DNA from 4 places in the Thalassospira permensis NBRC 106175 genome. Region 2 is predicted to be linked to each of the others. Evidence: predicted binding sites of a transcription regulator. Region 2 holds the regulator's gene; each other region holds the start of a gene.
The links. Region 2 encodes PhoB, which activates phosphate uptake and scavenging genes when phosphate is short. Its sites were predicted from a motif close to TNTCATAAAACTGTCA; they were not measured.
Positions count from the first base shown of each region.

Region 1: SMB34_RS16610 (diacylglycerol/lipid kinase family protein) is a predicted target of PhoB. The motif match lies at 4,237-4,252, and genes of this name have one in related genera.
Region 3: ugpB (sn-glycerol-3-phosphate ABC transporter substrate-binding protein UgpB) is a predicted target of PhoB. The motif match lies at 3,350-3,365, and genes of this name have one in related genera.
Region 4: phnC (phosphonate ABC transporter ATP-binding protein) is a predicted target of PhoB. The motif match lies at 4,576-4,591, and genes of this name have one in related genera.

Region 1 is NZ_AUNC01000042.1:4,514-10,256, reverse strand. Features, by position in the region: partial or broken gene SMB34_RS16630 (ABC transporter ATP-binding protein) at 1-935, opposite strand, end outside; gene SMB34_RS16625 (BUD32 family EKC/KEOPS complex subunit) at 1,194-2,027, shown strand; gene SMB34_RS16620 (glycosyltransferase family 4 protein) at 2,046-3,134, opposite strand; gene SMB34_RS16615 (UDP-2,3-diacylglucosamine diphosphatase) at 3,131-4,048, opposite strand; gene SMB34_RS16610 (diacylglycerol/lipid kinase family protein) at 4,266-5,228, shown strand; gene SMB34_RS16605 (TldD/PmbA family protein) at 5,238-5,743, opposite strand, start outside.
Region 2 is NZ_AUNC01000001.1:114,112-119,854, forward strand. Features, by position in the region: gene pstC (phosphate ABC transporter permease subunit PstC) at 1-131, shown strand, start outside; gene pstA (phosphate ABC transporter permease PstA) at 124-1,473, shown strand; gene pstB (phosphate ABC transporter ATP-binding protein PstB) at 1,475-2,278, shown strand; gene phoU (phosphate signaling complex protein PhoU) at 2,300-3,022, shown strand; gene phoB (phosphate regulon transcriptional regulator PhoB) at 3,040-3,735, shown strand; gene SMB34_RS00425 (cation:proton antiporter domain-containing protein) at 3,798-5,558, opposite strand.
Region 3 is NZ_AUNC01000071.1:56,228-61,970, reverse strand. Features, by position in the region: gene SMB34_RS19585 (sn-glycerol-3-phosphate import ATP-binding protein UgpC) at 1-63, opposite strand, end outside; gene ugpE (sn-glycerol-3-phosphate ABC transporter permease UgpE) at 127-981, opposite strand; gene SMB34_RS19575 (ABC transporter permease subunit) at 993-1,871, opposite strand; gene ugpB (sn-glycerol-3-phosphate ABC transporter substrate-binding protein UgpB) at 1,952-3,250, opposite strand; gene SMB34_RS19565 (ABC transporter permease) at 3,693-4,553, opposite strand; gene SMB34_RS19560 (ABC transporter permease) at 4,568-5,449, opposite strand; gene SMB34_RS19555 (ABC transporter ATP-binding protein) at 5,446-5,743, opposite strand, start outside.
Region 4 is NZ_AUNC01000023.1:12,294-18,036, forward strand. Features, by position in the region: gene SMB34_RS11910 (alpha/beta hydrolase) at 1-323, shown strand, start outside; gene SMB34_RS11915 (universal stress protein) at 489-902, shown strand; gene SMB34_RS11920 (BCCT family transporter) at 969-2,600, shown strand; gene SMB34_RS20695 (META domain-containing protein) at 2,673-3,137, opposite strand; gene SMB34_RS11930 (Ldh family oxidoreductase) at 3,369-4,361, shown strand; gene phnC (phosphonate ABC transporter ATP-binding protein) at 4,664-5,503, shown strand; gene phnD (phosphonate ABC transporter substrate-binding protein) at 5,576-5,743, shown strand, end outside.

The sequences.
Region 1 (5,743 bases), on a different contig from region 2:
AGGACGGTAAACACGCGCTGCGATGCTGCAAGACCGGCCTGCAAATTGATATTGATATTGGCAAGGCGCTTGACTGGCTCATATGCCAGCAACAGGGCTGTGATGAACGAAAAGAAACTGCCCGGATCGCTTGCCCCGTCAATGACGCGGCTACCGCCGTAAATAATGATGGTCGTGATCGCAGCGCCGCCGAGTGTTTCCATGATAGGGGAAGAACGTGCGCTGACTTTCTGCGCCTTGAAGCTCAGATCAAAGACGGTTTCAACAAGTTTTTCCATCCGCGAACATTCATAGGGTTCCATGCCATAGGCTTTGACATGGCGGACACCTTGGAAAGTTTGTTCAAGGAGGGTTGCAAATTCACCAATCTGTTGCTGGGTGTTGGCGGAAACCTTGCGCATGCGCTTGCCCAGGCGGGCAATCGGCAGGATGGCGGCGGGAAATACCGTGAAGGCAATGATGGCAAGCTGCCAGTCCTGATAGAACATGACGCCAATCAGCACGATGGCGGTCAAAAAGTCCTTGCCAAAACCGGTCAGTGATACGGAAACGGCGGCCCGCATCGCGGTGATATCGCTGGTAAAACGCGTGATCAGTTTGCCGGTATTGGTATTGTGGAAGAACCCGATATCAAGCCGGATGACATGTTCGTAAAGCTTGTTCTGAATATCGGCAAGGATGCGACCACCGACATAGCTCATCAAAACCGACTGCCCATAGTTGGCAAAGCCTTTCAGCGCAAAAGCCGCAAGGACGGCAACCCCGACAGGGACCAGCATCGCCGGGTTCTTTTTGACAAAGACCTCGTTAATCACCGGATCCATCAGATAGGCATAACCGCCAGTCGCGGCAGCCATAAGCGCCATGCAAATCAGAGCCAGGACAATCTTGCCGAAATAAGGGGCAACCGCATCCTGAACGATGCGTCTGATCATTGGCCACGTATTCCAATGTTCCGTCGTGTGATCTAGCGAATGCTTTGGCAATGAATTCTTCCCGGTCGTGCGACGCCATTTCCGATTGTGTCAGTCCGACACTATCTATATGGATGAGGCATCATGGATATCTTGATCTTTCCGGGCTGTTGCTAGCATGCCCGGGCAGGTGCGGCAAGCCGCAGCAACGTAACTTAACTGATACTGACAGGGCCTGCAGGAATGCAGGCCACGAAAAACGACATATAAGATAAAAAAATGACAGAGCAACTCCACGATATCGTGGAACAGACGATTGCCCAAGGTGTTGGCGCACGGGTTTTTCCATTGCGGTGGAAAGGACGGCGTATCTGGATCAAACAGGCTGTCCGGCCAAAGCAAAAGGGCTGGCACCGCTTGCAGCGTTTTGTCGCAACCCTGACGCGGATACCGATGTTGCGCCCGACAGTGTCGCCAGGCGGCAAGGCCGGTCTGGCAAGCGAGGCTGAAGTCCTTCATGCCCTGAACCGTGCAGGCGTTCTGGTGCCTGATCTTCTCGAAGTCGCCGATAACTGGATCGCTATTGGCGATAACGGGGCGATCTTGCAAACCGTAATCAGCGATGCGGTCAAGGGTGGGGATGAAGCACGTGTTGCTGAACTGATTGCCATGGCCGGAACTGCATTGGCGGATTTGCATGCCAATGGTTTTGCGCATGGCGCCCCTCTTTTGCGCAACATGACCATTCGGGATGATGGCAGGATCGGTTTTATTGATTTCGAAGAAGACCCCAATAAACGTATGCCATTGCCCGACGCACAGGCGCGCGACATTCTGCTGTTTGTGTTTTCCATACAGCGCGGTTTTAAACGTCGTCCCGATCTTTTGCGTTCCGGATGGCAGGCTTATCTGAGCCGCAGTGGCATGACCGCACCACAGATGAAACCTCTGTCCCGTATCGTGGCGGTTATCCGGCCGGTTTATGTCGCGCTTAAACCGTTCCGTCGGTGGCTTGGGACGGATGCGATCAATGCGATGCGGGCATATGGCACTCTACGCCGAAGCCTGCGAGGGAAAGAAACCCCGCAGGACGGATCCCAGCTTGCCAGATAATAAATAAATGGCTGCCAGTTATTGCGCCGGCATGACAATCGCCGGTTCTTTTGCTTCGGTTATGTCTTCAACGGCCAGACGTTTGGCTGCCGCCCCGTCAAACCCGCCTGAAAACGGTGCCAGATTGTGCAGGAACTGACTGGCGGAATTGCGCCAGCTATATTGTTCTGCGAGTGCGCGCGCATCTTTGCCGTCAAGTTCAAGGGCCGCCATCGCCGCCTTGCGAAGGTCGGCATCAATGGCGCCTGCCTTGGTCCCGCGCACGATATCGGCCGGTCCCTGAACCGGGAAAACCGCAACCGGGGTTCCGGACGCCATCGCCTCAAGGATGACAAGGCCGAAAGTGTCGGTTTTGCTAGGGAAGACAAAAACGTCTGCCGATGCGAAACAGACAGCCAGTTCTTCACCAACCTTTTTCCCAAGAAACTGTGCATTCGGGTATTTTGATTTGAGTTCCGCCAGTTGCGGCCCGTCGCCGACAACAAATTTTGTCCCCGGCAGGTCAAGGTCAAGGAAATGGCCGATATTCTTTTCAACCGCCACCCGACCGACAAACAGCCAGTGCGGTTTTGGGAAATCCCCGAAACTTGCATCGGGTCGTGGTTTGAACAGGTTAAGGTCAACACCCCGCGACCAGATATTCAGCCTGTTAAAGCCGCGTTCAGCCAGCTCTTCGCGAAGCGATTCCGTGGCCACCATGACCGATTGTGATTTGTTATGGAACCGCCGCATCCCGCGATAGGAAATCGAAAGCGGCAGCCGTGTCCGCGCATGCAGATATTCCGGGAACCGGGTGTGATAGGCTGACGAAAACGGCAGTTCGCGTTTCAGGCAATAAGCACGTGCCGCCTGACCCAATGGGCCCTCGGTCGCGATATGGATCGCAACCGGTTGCAGGGCATCAATCATCCGGGCCAGTTTGCGTTTGGCAAACAGGGCCAACCGGATTTCAGGATAGGTCGGGCAGGGGATCGTCCGGAATTGATCAGGCGAGATGATATGCACATCATGTCCCATCTCGCCCAGTTCGCTGCGCACGGTTTCAAGGGTGCGCACCACACCATTTACCTGGGGATACCAGGCATCGGATACGATCAAAATTCTCATGCGGTCTTTCCAATTGGCGTGCCGCTGTTCTTTTTGGAACTGGCATTGGCAGCACGGTTATTGTCCCCGACAACCCGAAACAGCGACATCAGTTTGCCCAATCCAAGTGATGGGGCACTGGCAGCATCGCGGCCGGGTTGGGAATGTGTCATCGCCATCTGGCGCATTTCAGCCCAGTACAGCAGTTCAAGCTTGCCGTTCTGGTCTTCGGTAAGGGCCGTGCAGCTTTCAACCCAGTCGCCGTCATTGCAGTAAAGGACATCGCCAATCATGCGTTTTTCGGCATGATGGATATGGCCGCATACAACACCGTCCACCTTGCGCTTGGCAGCTTCGTGGGCGACTGCATTTTCAAAATTGCAGACGAACTGAACGGCGTTCTTGACCCGGTTCTTAAGATAGGCCGACAGTGACCAGTATCCGTAACCCAGTTTGCGACGGATGCCGTTATAATAACGGTTCAGGACAATCGCGAGGTTGTAGGCCGTATCACCCAGATAGGCGAGCCACTTGGCATATTTGACCACACCGTCAAACTCGTCGCCGTGAATGATCAGAAGCTTTTTGCCATCCGCCGTCTCGTGAATGTCGTTCATCTTGACTTCGACATGTCCAAAGGTCATATCGACAAACTCACGGGCGAATTCATCATGGTTGCCGGGGACAAAAATGACCTTTGCCCCGTTCTTGGCCTTTTCCATGATTGTCGTGATAACGGCGTGGTGGCTTTCGGGCCAGTACCAGCTTTTCTTGAGCCGCCAGCCGTCAATGATATCGCCGACCAGATAATAGGTATCTGCCGTCACTTCATTGAGGAAATCCAAAAGAAGATCTGCCTGACATCCACGCGTTCCGAGATGGACGTCCGAAATCCAGACCGTGCGGTAATGCGGTTGCAGCGTCATCGCTGTCATTGCCGCTCCTCCGTATCCTGCCAAAAGGATGGCTGGAATTCGACGGTTTTACATGCCGAATAGTGTCCCCAACCAGTAATGGTTTAAAACAAATCGCGCGAATATATAACCCGTTCATATAAATTTATCGGTTCTGTCAATATACTGTTACATGTTTCATTTTCTATAAAGAGAACGCGAAAGTAATGTTTCATTTTTATTACGGAAGTTTTTCGCAATGACCCATTCCGGGGTGACTGTTATCTTCAATCCGCGCGCTGGCGGGAATAAACAACGTTTCCTTTCAAGCATTTTGCAAAAAGCCGGTGTAAAGGTTGAATTGTTACAGACAACCCATCCCGGTCATGCTCGCGAACTGGCGCGCAAGGTTCGTGCCCATCAACGGCTGTTTGTTGCCGGTGGCGATGGATCACTGAACGAGGCCCTCAACGGCCTGCTTGATGCCCAGATCGAAGGCCACGAAGTCCCGCCGCTTGGCATCATTCCGCTGGGAACGGCCAATGTTCTGGCGGTCGAGGTCGGTCTTGAAATCCGCGCACAGGCGATTGCCGATTATATCAACAATCCGGCCCAGGTTTGGGTGCGGCCCGGTCTGGTCAATGGCCGGGCATTCTTTTTGATGGTCGGCATGGGGGCGGATGCCGATACGGTCGCAAATGTGTCACTGAAACTCAAACGACTGATCGGCAAGGGTGCCTATGTGATCGAAGGTTTGCGCAATATTATCTTTCCGCATCACCGCGATTTCGAAGTTAATATCGGGCGCGAACAATATCGCGTTGCCGGTGTGGTTGCGACCCATGCCAAACATTATGGCGGGGCGTTTGTGATTTCCCCCGATGCCAAACTGACCGATAACAGCCTTGATGTCGTGCTGATGCCCGGCAGCGGCTTTATGGCGCTGGCACGCTACGGGATTGCTTTGACCCTGAACCGGTTGCATGCGCAAACCGACGTGTCGGTGGTGCAGACCGAACGTCTGACCATCACCAGCCATTGCGGCCCCGCACCCTTGCAGATTGACGGCGAAAGTGCCGGTAAACTGCCGTGTGAAATCAGCCTGTCGCCTTATCCGGTGCGGGTTATGGTGCCTCAGGCCTATGCCGACCAATGCAATGGCCGCCAAAATGAAAACAGGGATGCGCAAAACGCACCCCTGTTACAAATCACATCCAGATAAAATGTCGGCTTATTGCCCGGCCAGCGTCATGCCATCAATCCGGATCGTCGGGGCATTCGTGCCGTATTTGAAGGTCAGGTCATTGGCCGGAACGGCCGTTTTGAACATGTCCTTCAGGTTTCCGGCAACCGTGATTTCGGAAACCGGATAGGCCAGCTCGCCATTCTCGATCCAGAAGCCCGATGCCCCGCGCGAATAATCGCCGGTCACGCCGTTGACACTGCTGCCGATCATTTCGGTGATGTAAAGGCCCTGCTTGATATCCTTGATCATGTCGGCGGGCGAAATGGTGCCCGGTTCCATGTAAAGGTTGGTGGTGGATGGTCCCGGCAGGCTTCCGGCCCCGCGCGATGCGTTGCCGGTCGATTTCAGGCCAAGCTGGCGGGCGGACCGCAAATCCATGATCCAGGTTTTCAGAACACCATTTTCAATCAGATGGCGCTTTTCGTTGGCGACACCTTCGGCGTCAAACGGTTTGGAACGCAGGCCGCGTTTGCGGTGCGGGTTATCAATAA
Region 2 (5,743 bases):
GTGACCAGGAATTTGACAGTGCCAAAACCCTGTCGGCATTTGCACTGGGTCTGCTTCTTTTCCTTATCACCTTGGGTCTGAACGTGTTTGCCCTTAAGGTTGTTCAGAAGTATCGCGAGAAATATGACTGATATGGCATCGCTTATGGAAGACAGAGCCGCCGCAAAAGTGATCTCTGGCAATCTGCACACGCCGGTTGACTGGGACAGCCCGAAATTGGCACGTAACATTAAAAAACGTTACGCAGCGGAACGCAGGTTCAAGATTTACGGCTTAAGCGCAATTGCCATCGCCCTTATGGCGCTGGTTGTGCTTGGCTATTCGATCATTTCGAAAGGTTATAGTGCCTTTTTCCAGACCTATGTTCAGATGGAAATCTTTTTCGACCCGGCCAAGATTGATCCGGACGGAACAGGTGATCCGGCAATTATTGGCCGGGCCAATTTTGATGGTCTGATCAGGGATGCACTGAGCAAACAGTTCCCGGAAGTGAGCGGACGTAGCGAACGGCGTGATCTCTATGACATTGTTTCGGGCGGGGCATCTTATGATCTGCGCGAGAGGGTGCTTGAAAATCCGTCTCTGATCGGACAGACCCGGAAGGTCTGGCTGATTTCCGGTGACGACTTTGATATGCTCAACAAAGGTTATATCAGTGCAAACACAGACGAAGGCGACCGTCGCCTGAACGATCAGGAAATTGGTTGGTATAATACACTGGTCTCTCAAGGATCGGTCGAAAAGCAGTTCCATACGCGGTTCTTTACCAATGGTGATTCCCGCGAACCGGAATTGGCCGGGATCTGGGGCGCTGCGGTCGGGTCGTTCTATACACTGGTTGTGACATTGATACTGTCGTTTCCGATTGGTGTTCTGGCAGCGATCTATCTGGAAGAATTTGCACCGCGAAACCGGTTCACGGCGATTGTCGAAGTCAACATCAACAACCTTGCGGCTGTGCCGTCGATCGTGTTCGGTCTTCTTGGGCTTGAGGTTTACCTTAATGTCATGCATCTGCCGCGGTCGGCCCCGGTTGTTGGTGGTCTGACGTTGGCCCTCATGACATTGCCGACCATCATCATCGCATCACGTGCGGCGATCAAGGCAGTGCCGCCGTCGATCCGGCAGGCTGCCCTTGGTCTTGGGGCGTCGCCGGTTCAGACGGTGACCCATCACGTGTTGCCGCTGGCGATGCCCGGTATTCTGACCGGGACCATCATCGGCATGGCGCAGGCTCTTGGGGAAACCGCACCGCTTCTGATGATCGGTATGGTGGCGTTTATTGTTGATATCCCAGGCGGGGCACTTGATCCGGCGACAGTTCTGCCGGTGCAGATTTATCTGTGGGCGGATAGTCCGGAACGTGCCTTTGTCGAGAAGACTTCGGCGGCCATCATGGTCTTGCTGGGCTTCCTGATCCTGATGAACGGATTGGCCGTGTATCTGCGCAAGAAATTTGAACGGAAGTGGTAAAATGGCTGTTGTAACTCAAAGCGCAATGACGGCAGAGCCGTCAGTCACTAGCCCGAAAATGACGGCCCGTGACCTCAATCTTTTCTACGGCGACAACCAGGCGCTTTTTGATGTCAATCTTGACATTGTCGAACGCCAGGTCACAGCACTTATCGGCCCGTCGGGCTGCGGCAAATCAACCTTCCTGCGGTGCATGAACCGCATGAATGACACGATTGACGGTGTCACGATCAAGGGCAAGGTAACGCTTGATGACCGTGATATCTATGACAAGGCAATCGACGTTGTTCAGTTGCGCGCGCGCATTGGCATGGTGTTCCAGAAACCGAACCCGTTCCCGAAGTCGATTTATGACAACGTGGCCTATGGCCCGCGTATTCACGGTCTGGTGAATTCGCGCGACGAGCTCGATGAAATCGTCATGACCTCGCTTGAACGGGCGGGTCTACTGAAAGAAGTCAAAGACCGTCTGCCGGAACCGGCAACCGGTCTTTCTGGTGGGCAGCAGCAGCGTCTTTGCATTGCACGTGCGGTTGCCGTCAGCCCCGAAGTCATCCTGATGGATGAACCGTGTTCGGCACTTGACCCGATTGCAACCGCAAAGGTCGAGGAACTGATCGACGAGCTTCGTTCGAACTACACCATTGTGATCGTGACGCACTCCATGCAGCAGGCCGCCCGCGTGTCGCAGCGCACGGCGTTTTTCCATCTCGGCAAGCTGGTCGAAGTGGGCGAAACCGATCAGATTTTCACCAATCCCAAGGACGAGCGCACCAAGGGATACATTACGGGTCGCTTCGGTTAAGTCCGGGCAGGAGTATTTTCGATGGTCGATGAGAAACATCATATCGTCAGTTCGTTTGACGAAGAACTGACCCGTCTTAACAACATCATTTCGCAGATGGGCGGGCTTGCCGAAAGTCAGCTGATTTCCGCCATTCGTGCGATCGTTAAACGGGATTCGGAACTGGCCGAGAAGGTCATTCTTTCCGATCACCGTATCGATACGCTGGAACAGGAAGTGCAGGATTTTGCCGTACGTCTTCTGGCCCTGCGTCAGCCGATGGCAGATGACCTGCGGCAGGTGGTGACCGCGCTTAAACTGTCCAACGATCTGGAACGTATAGGTGATCTGGCGAAAAACATCGCCAAGCGTGCGCAGGTTCTTAACCAGGTGCCGCCGATCCGCCCGGTTCAGGTGATCCCGAACATGGCCAAGCTGTGCCAGGAAATCATCAAGGACGTTCTGGATGCCTATATCGAGGGTGATGCGGAAAAGGCCCAGCGTGTCTGGGCGCGCGATCAGGAAGTTGACGATATGTACAATTCCCTGTTCCGTGAACTGCTGACCTATATGATGGAAGATCCGCGTAACATCACGGCATCGACCCATCTGCTGTTTATCGCCAAGAATATCGAACGTATTGGCGATCATGCGACCAACATTGCCGAAACGATCTATTACCGGATCAAGGGCGAAGACCTGCCGATGGATACTCGGCCAAAAAATGACGCGGCGAACTTTGCCGTCGTAGAACCGAATGAGTGACACTGGAGCATAGGAAGATGGACCCAACGGTTCTTATCGTCGAGGACGAAGCTGCAATCGTAACCATGTTGCGCTACAACCTCGAACGCGAGGGGATGCAGGTTGTCGAAGCCGGGGACGGTGACGAAGCGTTGAAAATTCTGGCCGAAACCCATGTCGATCTGGTCCTTCTGGACTGGATGCTGCCGGTGATGTCAGGGATCGAGGTTTGCCGCCAGATCCGCCGGAAGCCTGAAAGCCGCGATTTGCCGGTGATCATGGTTACGGCGCGTGGCGAAGAAGGCGACCGCATCCGCGGCCTTGATACCGGGGCCGATGATTATGTGACCAAGCCGTTTGCGATTGGTGAATTGCTGGCGCGTATTCGCGCACTTCTGCGTCGATCCGGTCCGGCGCAACCACAAGGGCAGTTGATCTATTCCGATATCGAAATGGATCTGGCCGCCCATCGTGTCAGTCGTAACGGCAAGGCTATCCATCTTGGCCCGACCGAATTCCGTCTGCTGCGTTATTTCCTGGAACATCCGGGGCGGGTTTTCTCGCGCGAGCAGCTTCTGAATGCGGTTTGGGGGCCGAATATCTATGTCGAAACCCGCACGGTTGATGTTCACATTCGTCGTCTGCGCAAGGCATTGAATGACGTCAAGGGAACGCGCGATGTAATCCGCACGGTTCGTGCCGCGGGTTATGCACTGGATGTCGAAGCCGCCTGATTGCGGTTATTCCGGAAGACGAAACGAAAGACCCCCATTCTTGTGATGGGGGTCTTTGTGTTTCAGGTGCTTTTCCTGGATTTTGCCGGTTTGGCAGTTTTTTGTGCCTGGTCTTCGGTTTTTTGGCGCGCGGTGCGCGGGGCAAGTTCGTTCATCAGCAGCATATCGGCACGCCGGAACTTGGCTATTTCGAGATCGATATCTTCCTGCGGGATATCGCAGGCCGCCAGAACGTGATCGGACAGGCGTAAACCGGTTTCAAGTACCTCGGGGATGGCCGCATCGGCACCACTGCGTGACAGCGGACCGATATGGGTGATGTCCTGGGCACGGGCAAAGATTTTCAGATGTGGATAATGCTGTCGCAGCAAGGCGACGGTCTTTTCGGTTGCGTGCGGGTTGCCCATGGCAACGGCGGCAATATGGGCCTGTTCGGTATGGGCGGCACGAAATGTTTCCGGTCGGGACCCATCGGCAAAATAAACCGGCAGACCTTCGGCTCGGCCACGCGAAACCTGTTGGGCATCGGATTCCAGAACGATAAACGGGATTTCCTTGGTGCGCAGCAGACGGGCCAGAACCCGGCCGACGCGCCCGCAACCAATTACCAGAACATGTTTCTGAATGCCGTCGGTTTCATCCGAAATCTCGCTTAGCTGATCGGTTTCCTTGGGATGAAGCTTCTGTTCGATGCGATGGCCGAGCGAAATCAAAGTCGGCGTCAGACCCATCGAAATCGCAACCACCGGGATCAGCATCACGGCGATGTCAATCGGAACCGCCCCGTTCTGCGATGCCAGTGCAAGCATGACGAAGGCGAATTCACCACCGGCGGCCAGGCTCATGGCGACCCGGATTGAAGATGCACGGTTAAAGCCGATCAGCAGGGACAATCCGAAAAGAACCGCTGCCTTTATGACCAGAAGCCCGATCAGCCACAAAATGATCGTTCCGGCCTGACCGATGACCACATTGGCATTGACCGACATTCCCACAGACATGAAGAACAGCGACAGGAAAACACCGCGAAATGGCGAAATGTCGGCTTCGATCTGATGGCGGAATTCGGTCTCGGCCAACATTACCCCGGCGATAAAGGCACCAAGCGCCATTGAAAGGCCCGCGGCTTCGGTCAATGTGCTGGCAGCCAGAACGACAAACAGGGTCCCGATTGCAAAAAGTTCCGGGTTTTTAAGAGCCGCAATATACCGAAAGAGTCGCGGCAGCAGATAACGACCGGTCAGCAACAATACAGCAACCGCCCCCACACCGCTTAGTGCGCTGATCCAGGGGCTGGTTTCGCTCCCGGCATTGCCAGCGGCCTGCACCATGATCAGGAAGGGACCAACCGCAACGTCCTGCAACAGCAGGATGGCAAGGGCTGCACGCCCGAAACGTGTGTGCAACTGGCGCTCATCGGAAAGCTGTTTAAGGATAATGGCTGTTGATGACAGGGCCAGTGCCCCGGCAATTACGATAGAGGCGGGCATATCGTAATTAATCAGCAGCAATACACCGAACATCACGGCCATCGTGACGCCGATCTGCAGGAAACCAAGGGTCGCGAACCGGCCCCCAATCACGCGCAAGCGTTCGCGCGACAATTCAAGACCGATCATGAACAGCAGAAAGACAATGCCAAGCTCGGCGACGGTTGAAATGTCTTCGCGGTCACTGATCAGGCCAAAACCGAAAGGGCCGATGCAAAAGCCGCCGATCAGGAAACCGATGATCGAGTTCGCACGTAATTTCTGTGCCAGCGGGACGGCAATCACCGCGGCGGTCAGGACAAGGAACAGCTCGAAAAGAACGCTGTGTGACATGATGGATTATGCGTCCGGCGCAGATAGGCGTGTAAAGGAAGTCGTTCAAATCAGGATAGCGGAAATACCCCTATGATTTCTATGGAAATTTCGCGTATGAGAGGGCATCTGTGATGGATGACACGTCTTAAGAGCAGGCGACCGCGACGATTGCTTTCGGTATGCGTGCCAGTGTGGGAACCGCA
Region 3 (5,743 bases), on a different contig from region 2:
ATGCAAAGCCTTGAAGCCGTTGTCATAGGTTTTTTCAGCCCGATTAAGGGTAACAGTTGCCATTTTCGTATCCTGTATGCGGATCTGTGTATCTTTAAATCACTGATATCAAATGGTTGATCGAGCCTATTTTTCGGTTTCGACCAGACCTTTTACGAACATTCGCTGGAAAATCACCACCACCAGTACCGGCGGGATGGTTGCCATGATTGTCAGTGCAAATGCCTTGGGGAACTGCGGAATCTGGCCGCCTTCATAAAGCGAATTATAAACCTGCTTGATCCCGATCACGATGGTGTAAAGCTGATCATCAGTAGTCATCAGCAACGGCCAAAGATACTGGTTCCAGCCAACCACAAACATGATGATAAAGATCGCAGCAATCATGGTGACCGAAAGCGGCACCAGGATATCGATGAAGAAACGAAGCGGCCCTGCCCCATCCAGACGCGCGGCTTCCAAAAGCTCATCCGGAACAGATCTGAAAAACTGACGGAAGAAAAACGTACCTGTTGCCGACGCAATCAGCGGTAGGATCAAGCCGGTATAGGTATTGAGTAGCCCAAGGCTTGATACCACCTCGTAGGATGGCACAATTCGCACTTCAAGAGGCAGCAAAAGGGTCGAGAAAATGACCCAGAATATCGGCACCGCGAGCCGGAAGCGGAAATAGACGATCGCATATGCCGCCATCATTGAAATGATGACTTTGCCAATCGCAAAGCCAAGTCCAAGAACCATGCTGTTAAACAGCATTTCAAGCGCCGTAACACGGCCTTTTGTTGCTGCCGTGTCAAACAGGATCGCGCCATAATTTTCAAGGAAATGTCCGCCAAACCAGAACTGCAAGCCGTTCTGAAACAGAAATTCACGCGTATGGGTCGATGAAACGAACGCAATCCATACCGGCAGGATCATAAAGAGCGATCCAAGAATAAGGATCACATGATTGGTAATAGAACGCCATTTTGACTGATACATGACGCGTCCCCCTAATAATGCACTTTGCGTTCGATAAATCGGAACTGGAACACAGTCAGCACGCTGACCATGATCATCAGCAGCACGGATTGCGCCGAACTACCGCCCATATCCGCTCCAAGGAAACCGTCGACATAAACCTTGTAAACAAGGGTTGCTGTCGCACCACCCGGTGATCCCTTGGTCGAAACATCGATGATCCCGAACGTTTCAAAGAACGCATAGGTCAGGTTGATCACCATCAGGAAGAATGTGGTTGGCGCCAGCAGAGGGAAGGTAATCGTCCAGAAACGACGTTCCGCACTTTTGCAATCCAGCGTGGCGGCTTCAGTTACCGATTTTGGAATTCCCTGCAAACCTGACAGGAAGAAAATGAAATTCACACTGACCTGTTTCCACACGGCAATCAGTGTCACGACAAATGCCGCATCATTGGCGTTCTGGATGTGATTGAACTCAAACCCGAAGCTGTTGAACAGCTTGTATAGATCTCCCATCAACGGGTTGAACAACATATTGCCCAGCAAGCCAGCCACAGGCGGCGCAACGGCATATCCCCACATCAAAAGCGTTTTATATGATTTGGCTCCACGGATCACTTCATCGGCCCGAACGGCAAGAAACAGCGAAATCGCGATGGAAATGAATGCCACAAGGAAGGAAAAGACAGCTGTGAAAATGGCTGACTTCAGCCAGCTGCTGCTCGAAAGCACATCCTCAAAATTTCGGAACCAAACAAATTGCGAGGACATGCCAAAGGCGTCCTCAAGCAGGAAAGACTGATAAACTGCCTGTGCGGCAGGCCACAGGAAAAATATCGCAATAATCAGAATTTGTGGTGCCACAAAAAAGTATGGCACCGGGCTGTGCCCGAATTGTACGCGTTTCATTGCTGACGCAACCCCAAGACCGGTCCAGGAATCGAAAAACAGGGCGGCCGGTAAAAGCCGCCCTGTCAGCGAGATAATGCTTAGTTCGAATAGGTATCGTGGAAGCGTTTCAGAAGCGCATTGCCTTCTTCCTCGATCGTAACAAAAGCTTGATCGATGGTTGCTTCACCATTCATCATCTTGTCGACTTCGCGATAGATGACTTCACGGATCTGAACGTAGAAACCAAGGCGATAACCTTTGGTCCACTCTCCACCTTCTTCGGAAAGCTGCTGAATGCCGACTTCGGCGTCCGGGCTTTCGTTATAGTAGCCTTCTTTCTTGGCAAGTTCGTAGGCCGCGGTGGTGATCGGAACATAACCGGTTTCTTTGTGCCAGTAGAACTGGGTTTCCGGTTTGGTCAGGAACTCGAAGAATTTGGCAACGCCGGCATCTTCTTCTGCACTGTGGCCAGAGAATGCGAACAGCGAGGCACCACCGATGAAGGTCGATTTCGGCGCGTCACCAACGCCTTCCCAATATGGAAGGGTCGAAGTGCCAAATTCAAACTGTGCAGATTTTTTCAGACCACCGAACGAGCCGGAAGAACCGAGCCACATTGCGGCTTTCTGCTGCAGGAAGGCGTCCTGGTTGGCGCCCCATGCGCGGCCATAGTAACCGAAATAACCGGCATCTTTCCATTCTTTGACGTGCTTCCAGTGATCTTTGAGCGCGTCATTGTTGTATAGAAGTTCAACATCCGTGCTATCATAACCATTGTTGGCGGTTGCCATCTGAAGGTTGTGACGCGACATGAAGTTTTCAAAGAAGATCCACGGGCTGTGTGACTCGGCAAGGCCTTCGAAACCGGCTTCTTTCAGCTTCGGTGCGATTTCTTCGAATTCCTGCCAGGTTTTCGGCACCTCAACACCGGCTTTGGCCAACGCATCTTTGTTGAAATAAAGCAGCGGGGTCGAGCTGTTGAACGGCATGCCAATCATCTTGCCGTCGGAATCGGCATAGAAGTAGCGAACCCCCGGGATGTAATCATTGATGTCAAACTTGACACCATTTGACTGCATAAGGTCCTGAACCGGTTTAACAGCGCCTTTGGCGTTAATGATGGTTGCAGCACCGGCATCGAAGATCTGGATGATGTTCGGCTGGTTTTTCGCGCGGAAAGCAGCAATACCGGCCGTCATCGTGTCTTCGTAACCGCCTTTGTTCACAGCAACCAGTTGATATTCGTCTTGGCTGGCGTTGAAGTCGGCAGTGATCTGATTGACGACATCGCCCAGTGCGCCGTCCATGGCATGCCACCAGGTGATCTCGGTCGCAGCATTCGCTGTGCCGCCCAGTGCGAACACAGCTGCTGCTGCCATCAGGGTTTTGCGAAACATGATCTTCTATCTCCCAAATAAAAACTCGTTCGCGCCAACCGCCTGTTGATCGGTCGACACAACGCATTCGTTTTCATTCGAGGGGGACGTTTCCTCAAGTGACAGTTTTCGGAAATTTACTTTTGATGCGCGAAATGACCTTAAAAACTGTCAGTTTTTGATTTTTATTGTGTATTCGACCCCTTCAAATGTTCATATGAACATCTCATAAATCGAACAGCTTGCAAAGGCTTTCAATCCTGATGAATGGCATTAATGTCTTTCACATGCGCACATTTAACATTTCCCCAGATTTTTCGGCACTTTCACAAATATTACAAAGTCATGCACTTGCAACAACGCATTGCAACAACTCCATTTGCATATGCAAAACGGGTACCCAAAGGATACCCGTTCAATGTTCATTTGCGAACATGGATCGCTGCATCTTGACGCTGTAATCTCAGGTGGAATTCCTGTCACGCTGAACAAAAACGGAAAGCAATGCCAAGCCGCCAGAAACCACCATAAGCAGCAGGGACAGCGCGTTCAGAACCGGTGTTGATCCCTGTTTGAGGCGGTCAAACATGGCAATGGTCAACGGCGCATCAGATCCGACTAGCATCAGTGTTGTGTTGAAATTTTCAAACGACATCAGGAATGCAACGATCCCCGCCCCGATCAATGCCGGTTTCAGGAATGGGATGGTAACCGTCCAAAGAGCTGCCTGTCGTGTTGCACCAAGATTAAGTGCGGCTTCTTCCAGGCTGATGTCAAATTTGCGAAGACGCGCAGAAATCACCAGCGTCGTTATCGTAGTGATAAAGGCAAATTGTCCGATAATCACCAGAAACAGCCCCGGTCGCAGGAAATCAAGATCCCATCCAATCGCTTCTTCAATTCCGTTTGCAATGGCATTGGAAAAGACCAGAATCGATATGCCCAATATGACCCCGGGAATAACCAAGGGCGACAACGCCACCACATAAAGCAGATTTTTTCCCGGAAACTGCGCACGTTCAAACAGGAACGCATTGCAGGTTCCGACAGTAACCGACAGCAAGGTCACCCAAAATGCGACAAAGGCTGAAACCCCAACGCTTTCCAGCAACTTGCCGTCATTGAATATTCCGATATACGGACCGTCGCTGCCAAAGAACCATTTGAGTGTGCCTCCCTCCCATGGCATGGACGGGAACAAGCTATCATTGAAGGCAAACACACCAACAACAATCAACGGCGCACTAAGGTAGATGAAAAATAGAGCGATATACCCTGCGTAAATGCCTTTGTAAAAGCGCGGCTGCGGAATGCTCGGAATCATGGCGGTTTCCTCCCTCAGCTCACGGTTTCTGAAAGTGTCTGGCGGCTCAGCTTCAGACCGATCCAAACAATCATCGATGACAGAACCAGCAGCAGGAACCCGAATGCCGATCCGGATTCCCAGTTAAACCGCGTGATGAACTGTGTATAGATTTGCTCGGTAAACCAAAGGCTATCCTTGCCGCCCAAAAGGTTCGGGGTCAGATAGTTACCAAGTGTCAGCATGAAAACAACGATGCAGCCTGACGCGATTCCGGGCATGGCATGCGGAATGACGATATCGCGTGTCACCGTGAATGCATTTCCGCCAAGGTCATAGCCTGCCTCAATCAAACTGTCGTCAAGGCTGTCAAGTACTGACACAAGAGGCACGACCATGAACAACATCGACGTATATACAAGCCCCACCATGATGGTGGCATCATTATAAAGCATCTCAACAGGCCCATCGGCGATCCCGGCCCATTGCAGGAAATTGCTGATCACACCGCTTTCGCGCAGCAAAATCATCCAGCCAAACGTCCGCACCAGCTCTGATACCCAGAACGGGATCAGACATAGCAGGAACAAAACATTCTTGCCTTTGCCCCGCATGACTTTGGCGATGTAATAGGAAACAGGAAAACCGATCAAAAGCGTAAGTACGGTCGCCATGATCGACATCACCGCCGTTCGAACATAGGTGTTCCAATAAAGCGGCTCGACAAAAAACTCGGTGTAATTGATCAGGCTGAATTCGTACTTGCCATATGAAATCCGTTCACGCAGCGACACAAGCAACAAGTCGACATGCGGCAGGATCACCAGCAAAAACAGCCAAAGCAACAAGGGCATAGCCAGCAATAGCGCGCCAAAGCGAACAGCCCCGCCAGTGCCCGAGGATGCAGGATTTGTCATGCTGTCGCCTCTTGATTTTGTGCTGCGACAAAGCATCGGGTCTGTTCAGCCCCCCAGGTCAAATTGACCAGATCACCGGATTTCAGATTGGCAAAAACACCCGTTTGCGGTAACGCAACCGTCATTTCATGGCCCGTTGCCTTATCGCGGACCTGAACACTGCTGGCGGCACCATTAAACAGAACATTGTCAACTTTTGCGGCAATCGCATTGTCAGTCTTGCCCTGCCCGTCAATCGCGATGGCTTCCGGACGGACAAAAACATCAACAGGTTGCCCTTCAGCCAGTGTTGGA
Region 4 (5,743 bases), on a different contig from region 2:
CGGCCCCCGGATTAAGTACCGATGATGTGATTTATTATCGCGATGTCCTGAAGGCACCGATGGATGATCCGGTGGCCTATCCGCTTTCGGCGGAGGATTTGCGCGGATTGCCGCCGACCTATATCACGGCGGCCTATTTTGATCCGCTGCGCGATGACGGGCGGGAATATGCCGCGCGCCTTGCCCGGGCCGGGATTGATGTGACGTACCGCGAAGAACCGCAGATGATCCATGGCTGGCTGCGTGCGCGGTATATGAGCGACGGGGCGGCGACCGGGTTCCGGTTTTTGTGTGACGCGATAAAGCGCATGGCCGCGGAATAATGTGCCCGATAGTGCTGCGAATTTGTTCGTGTCTTCACCCGTGACGGAAAATCCCTGCGCGATGGGGATTTTGATCATTTCCTGTTCTGGTGATAGTCTTGGTCGCCTCATCTGTTTCGAAGGTGTGTTTTGCCCGTTAGGGCACCCGTAGAACGGAGGCAGGGAATGTATCGCAAGATCATGGTACCCGTGGATCTGACGCATATCGACAGGCTGGAAAAGGCGCTTTCGACGGCGGCGGATCTGGCAAAGCATTATGGTGCGGAAATCTGCTTTTTCGGGGTCGGGACAAATACCCCATCCCCCATTGCGCACAATCCGGCAGAGTATGATCGCAAGATGGCGGCCTTTGCCGAGGAGCAGGGCAAGAAGACCGGTATCAGCTGTTCGGGCATGACCCGCATTTCACATGATCCGGCGATTGATCTGAGCGAAATCATTGTTGATGCGGCAACAGAGGCCAGGGCGGATATGATCGTCATGGCATCCCATGTGCCGGGTATTGCCGATCATATTTTTGCATCCCACGGCGGATATGTTGCGTCGCATTGGGATCATTCCGTGTTCCTGGTGCGTTAATAGCAGGCAAATCGGAAAAATTGCGGCCGGGGGTGGCCGCAAATATGCTTTTCAAGGGAGATTTTCATGGGATCGAATGCCGAGACGGGCATCGAAAGCCCGGATGGTGCCGCCAATCCGATCGAGACCGATTATGAGATCGGGCAGGATAACATCACCACACAGATCGGGCCGTTCGGGCTTGATGTGCACAATCCCGTCTTTCTGATATCGGGTTTATCGATTGTGGCGTTCGTGTTTCTGACACTGGCGTTTCAGGACAGTGTGGGGCCGATGTTCAATGACATGCGGGGCTGGCTGACATCGACGCTTGACTGGTTTTTCCTGTCGGCGGCGAATGTGTTTGTTCTGTTGTGCCTGTTTCTGATCGTCTCCCCGCTGGGCAAGGTGCGGCTTGGCGGGCAGGATGCGACGCCCGATTATTCCTATAGCGGCTGGTTTGCCATGCTGTTTGCGGCCGGCATGGGCATCGGCCTTATGTTCTATGGCGTGTCAGAACCGATATCGCATTTCACCACCTCGATGGGGGGTGCGGTTGTTGGTGATGGCGGGGCCAGGACGGACTGGGCACCGCTTGGCGGGGCGATGGGCGATGCGGATGCGGCCTTTGACCTTGGCATGGCGGCAACGATTTTCCATTGGGGCCTTCATCCGTGGGCGATTTATGCCACCGTGGCGCTCGCACTTGCGCTGTTTTCGTTTAACAAGGGCCTGCCATTGACCATGCGGTCGGTGTTTTATCCGGTCTTTGGCGAGCGTGTCTGGGGCTGGACCGGGCATGTGATTGATATCATGGCGGTGTTTGCCACCCTGTTCGGGCTTGCGACGTCGCTTGGTTTTGGGGCGGAACAGGCCAATGCCGGGCTTCAATTCCTGTTCGGGTTACCGGAATCCGACGGATCGAAGGTGTTCCTGATCATCGGGATTACCGGGATTGCGTTGATTTCTGTCCTTGCCGGGCTTGATGCCGGGGTCAAGCGGCTTTCGGAAATCAATATGGTTCTGGCCGCCCTGCTTTTGCTGTTTGTGGTTCTGGTCGGGCCGACGATGGACATCATCAAGGGCTTTTTCACAAGCCTTGTCGCCTATGTCGAATATCTGCCGGCGCTTTCGAACCCGGTCGGGCGCGAGGATGCCAATTTCAGCCAGGGCTGGACGTCGTTTTACTGGGCGTGGTGGATTTCGTGGTCGCCGTTTGTCGGCATGTTCATTGCGCGCGTATCGCGGGGCCGGACGGTGCGGGAATTCATTACCTGTGTTCTGATCATTCCGTCGCTGGTCTGCGTTTTGTGGATGACCGCATTTGGCGGGACGGCGGTGCATATGGTCAATGAAGGTGTTCAGGCGATTGCCGATGCGGCGCTTCCGATCAAGCTTTTCACCATGCTTGAACAATTGCCGTTGCAGTCGATCACGTCCTTTATCGGTATTGTTCTGGTGATCGTGTTCTTTGTCACGTCATCGGATTCCGGGTCGCTGGTGATTGATACGATTACCGCAGGCGGCAAGGTCGATGCACCCGTGCCCCAGCGCATATTCTGGTGCACGTTTGAAGGGCTGGTTGCGATTGCGCTGCTGCTTGGCGGCGGATTGGGAGCCTTGCAGGCGATGGCGGTTTCAACCGGTTTCCCGTTTGCGATCATTCTTCTGCTGGCGTGTTATTCGATCATTCAGGGATTGCGCAGCGAGCCACGATAAGCGGAAGACGGATAGACGTAAAAAGGGGCGCAAAACAATGCGCCCCTTTTGTGCGGGTGTTGGCCGGTCGGTTTACGGTTTGATCTGCTCGAATGTCATGATTGACTTGTTGCTGGCGTCGACCAGCATCAGATCGTCTTCCTGCAATTTCCAGCCTTTGACATCGGCCATGGCGGCGATGAAGGCGTCTTCGATCTCCATCGCGTTTTCCATGCACATCATTTTGGTGCTGCCAAGCGGGGAGACATCAAGGGCGGTGTCGTTCCGGGTGTAATTCCCGAAATAGCGGTTGCAACCGGTCGATCCGGCAACCTTGCCATCCTTGGTGAAATTGATGCTGGCGAGGATCGGGGTCATTGGCATCAGGGTTTTGTCTTTGGCCTCAATCCGCATCAATTGCCAGTCGCGATCCGCGATGGCCGACCAGTCGGCGGGGGATTTTTCCTCGGCCGGTTTGGTCGTGGCTGCACAACCGGCAAGCCACAGGCTGCTGGCGATGCCAAATGCGGCGAAGGTTAAAGAGGTTGCTTTGCGCATTGGAAGTATCCTGTGTTTGGAGGCTGTCCGGGTCTGAATGCCGTGTTTCGGGCAGCATGAACCATGCCGGGATACTCATACGACTTTGCGGCGAAATTTTAGCAGGGTTACAGCGCATTTTTATCGTTCTGTCGTAAGGGTTTGGCAGGGTTGCGGTGCACAAGACCTTTGCGCTTGGCGGTGCCGGGGGCTATGGTATCCGGGCCCGCCACCATCTTTAAGGTCATCATCATGAAGCTTTCCCTGTCAGACGCACATGCGCTTGTGTGTGATACCCTGCTGCGTTGCAAGGTTGATCCCGACAATGCCAGATCGGTGGCAACCGCCCTGATCACGGCCGAGGCCGCAGGCCAGGGCGGGCACGGTTTGCGCCGCGTTCCGGCCTATGCCGCGCAGGCCCGTGCGGGCAAGGTGGACGGGTTTGCCAAACCGGTAGCCGATCAGCCGTTTCCCGCCGTGTTGCGGATTGATGCGCAGTTCGGCTTTGCCTATCCCGCACTTGACCTGATGATCGAACGATTGCCCGATATCGCGCGTAGTCAGGGGATTGCGGTGGCGGCAATCCATAAATCCCACCATGCCGGGGTGATGGGGCTTACCGTGGAAAGACTGACTGAGGCGGGGCTGGCGGCGATGATGTTTGCCAATGCCCCGGCCGCGATGGCGCCCTGGGGTGGGCGTCGTCCGATGTTTGGCACCAACCCGATTGCCTTTGCCACCCCGATTGGCGATGGCGATCCGATCGTGATTGATCTGGCATTGTCAAAAGTCGCACGCGGCAAGATCATGGCGGCCAAGCAGAAAGGGGTTCCGATCCCCGATGACTGGGCATTGGATGCAGACGGCAATCCGACCACCGATGCGGTCAAGGCGCTTGAAGGCACGATGATTCCGGCAGGCGGGGTCAAGGGCGCGGCCCTTGCCATGATGGTCGAAATGCTGGCCGCCGGGTTGACCGGCGCGCAATTCGGGCATCAATCCTCGTCGCTGTTTGATGACAAGGGCGCGCCGCCGGCATTGGGCCAGCTTGTGATTGCCATTGATCCGGTTGCAGTCGGTGGGGCGGGGATCATTGATCATTTGCGTTATATTGCAGATGAGATCGCGCTTGAGGAAACCGTGCGGTTACCGGGGCGGCGCGGGCAGAATGCGCGGCGGGATGCGGAAATTCAGGGGCTGGATATCGAAGATGATGTCATCGCTGCGATTGAAGCCATCAAGTAAATCCAGACGCGATTATGCGAAATACGAGACCCCGGCAGTTTCTTTCTGTCGGGGTTTTTCGTGATTTGGCCCGCCTGTATCGCTATTTGTGAACGCGGTCACAAGTAATAATTGAATTATTACACTGCCATTTCTTGGGTGAGCATTTTTTTATTTGAATAATATCTTGATGTATAGACAAGTTTGATTGTTGTCGGTGAAATGAAGGCGTCGTAATCATCGAACTGTAACATCATCGTCACCATAGAGTCGCGGTTTGTGCGTAGCTTCTTGACCAGCGAAACACAAGCAGGCGGACTTTAATGCTGGTCGTAGATATTTCCGGACTGAACAAGAGCTTCTCGCGCGATAAACGGGCATTGAACAATGTCAGTTTACAGGTCCGCGAGGGCGAGATGGTCGCGCTGATCGGGGCGTCCGGTTCGGGTAAATCCACCCTGATCCGTCATATTGCCGGTTTGCTGCGCGGGGATCGCGATGGTGGCAAGATCGAAGTATTCGGTGAAGTCATCCAGCAGAACGGCCGCATTGCGCGGGGTGCGCGCAAGGTGCGGGCCGATATTGGTGTTGTGTTTCAGCAATTCAATCTGGTCAGCCGCCTGACGGTTCTGACCAATGTTCTGACCGGGATGCTGGGCCGGGTGCCGGCATGGCGTGGGTCGTTATGCCTGTTCACCAAGGCCGAGCGCATGCGGGCAATGACTGCGTTAAAGCGTGTCGGTATCGATGGTCATGCGACAAAGAAAGCCCGCAATCTTTCGGGCGGGCAGCAGCAGCGTGCGGCGATTGCGCGCACGATTACGCAGGGCGCACGCCTTATTCTGGCCGATGAGCCGATTGCATCGCTTGATCCGGCGTCATCACGCAAGGTGATGAATACGCTTGATCGGGTGAACCGCGAAGACAATGTCACCGTGATCGTATCGCTGCATCAGGTCGATTATGCCCGTGATTATTGTGCGCGCACGATTGCGATGCGCGATGGCGAAGTCGTTTTTGACGGCCCATCCACCGAACTGACGCCGGAATTCCTGCGCGAACTTTACGGCGAATATTCTTCCGAGCTTTTCGCACCTGCCCCGGATCAAGTTCCGGCCAAGAGCAGGGTCGCGGAGAAGGATCTGGCGTTCGCTTCAAGCTAGATCAGGACGATTTCTCTCTGCCTTACCTCTTTTTATTTCACCTCTACCAACCAACCTGACGGGGGACTTCCCATGATCCGCAAGACAATTGCATCCGCAGCCCTTGCTGCCAGCATGCTCGTAACCGGCATGGCCTATGCCGATGTCGAATTCAAGCCGCTTGAAAAAGACCCGGAAACCATCGTTTTCGGCTTTATCTCAACTGAATCCAGCTCCAACCTGAAAGCCCAGTGGCAGCCG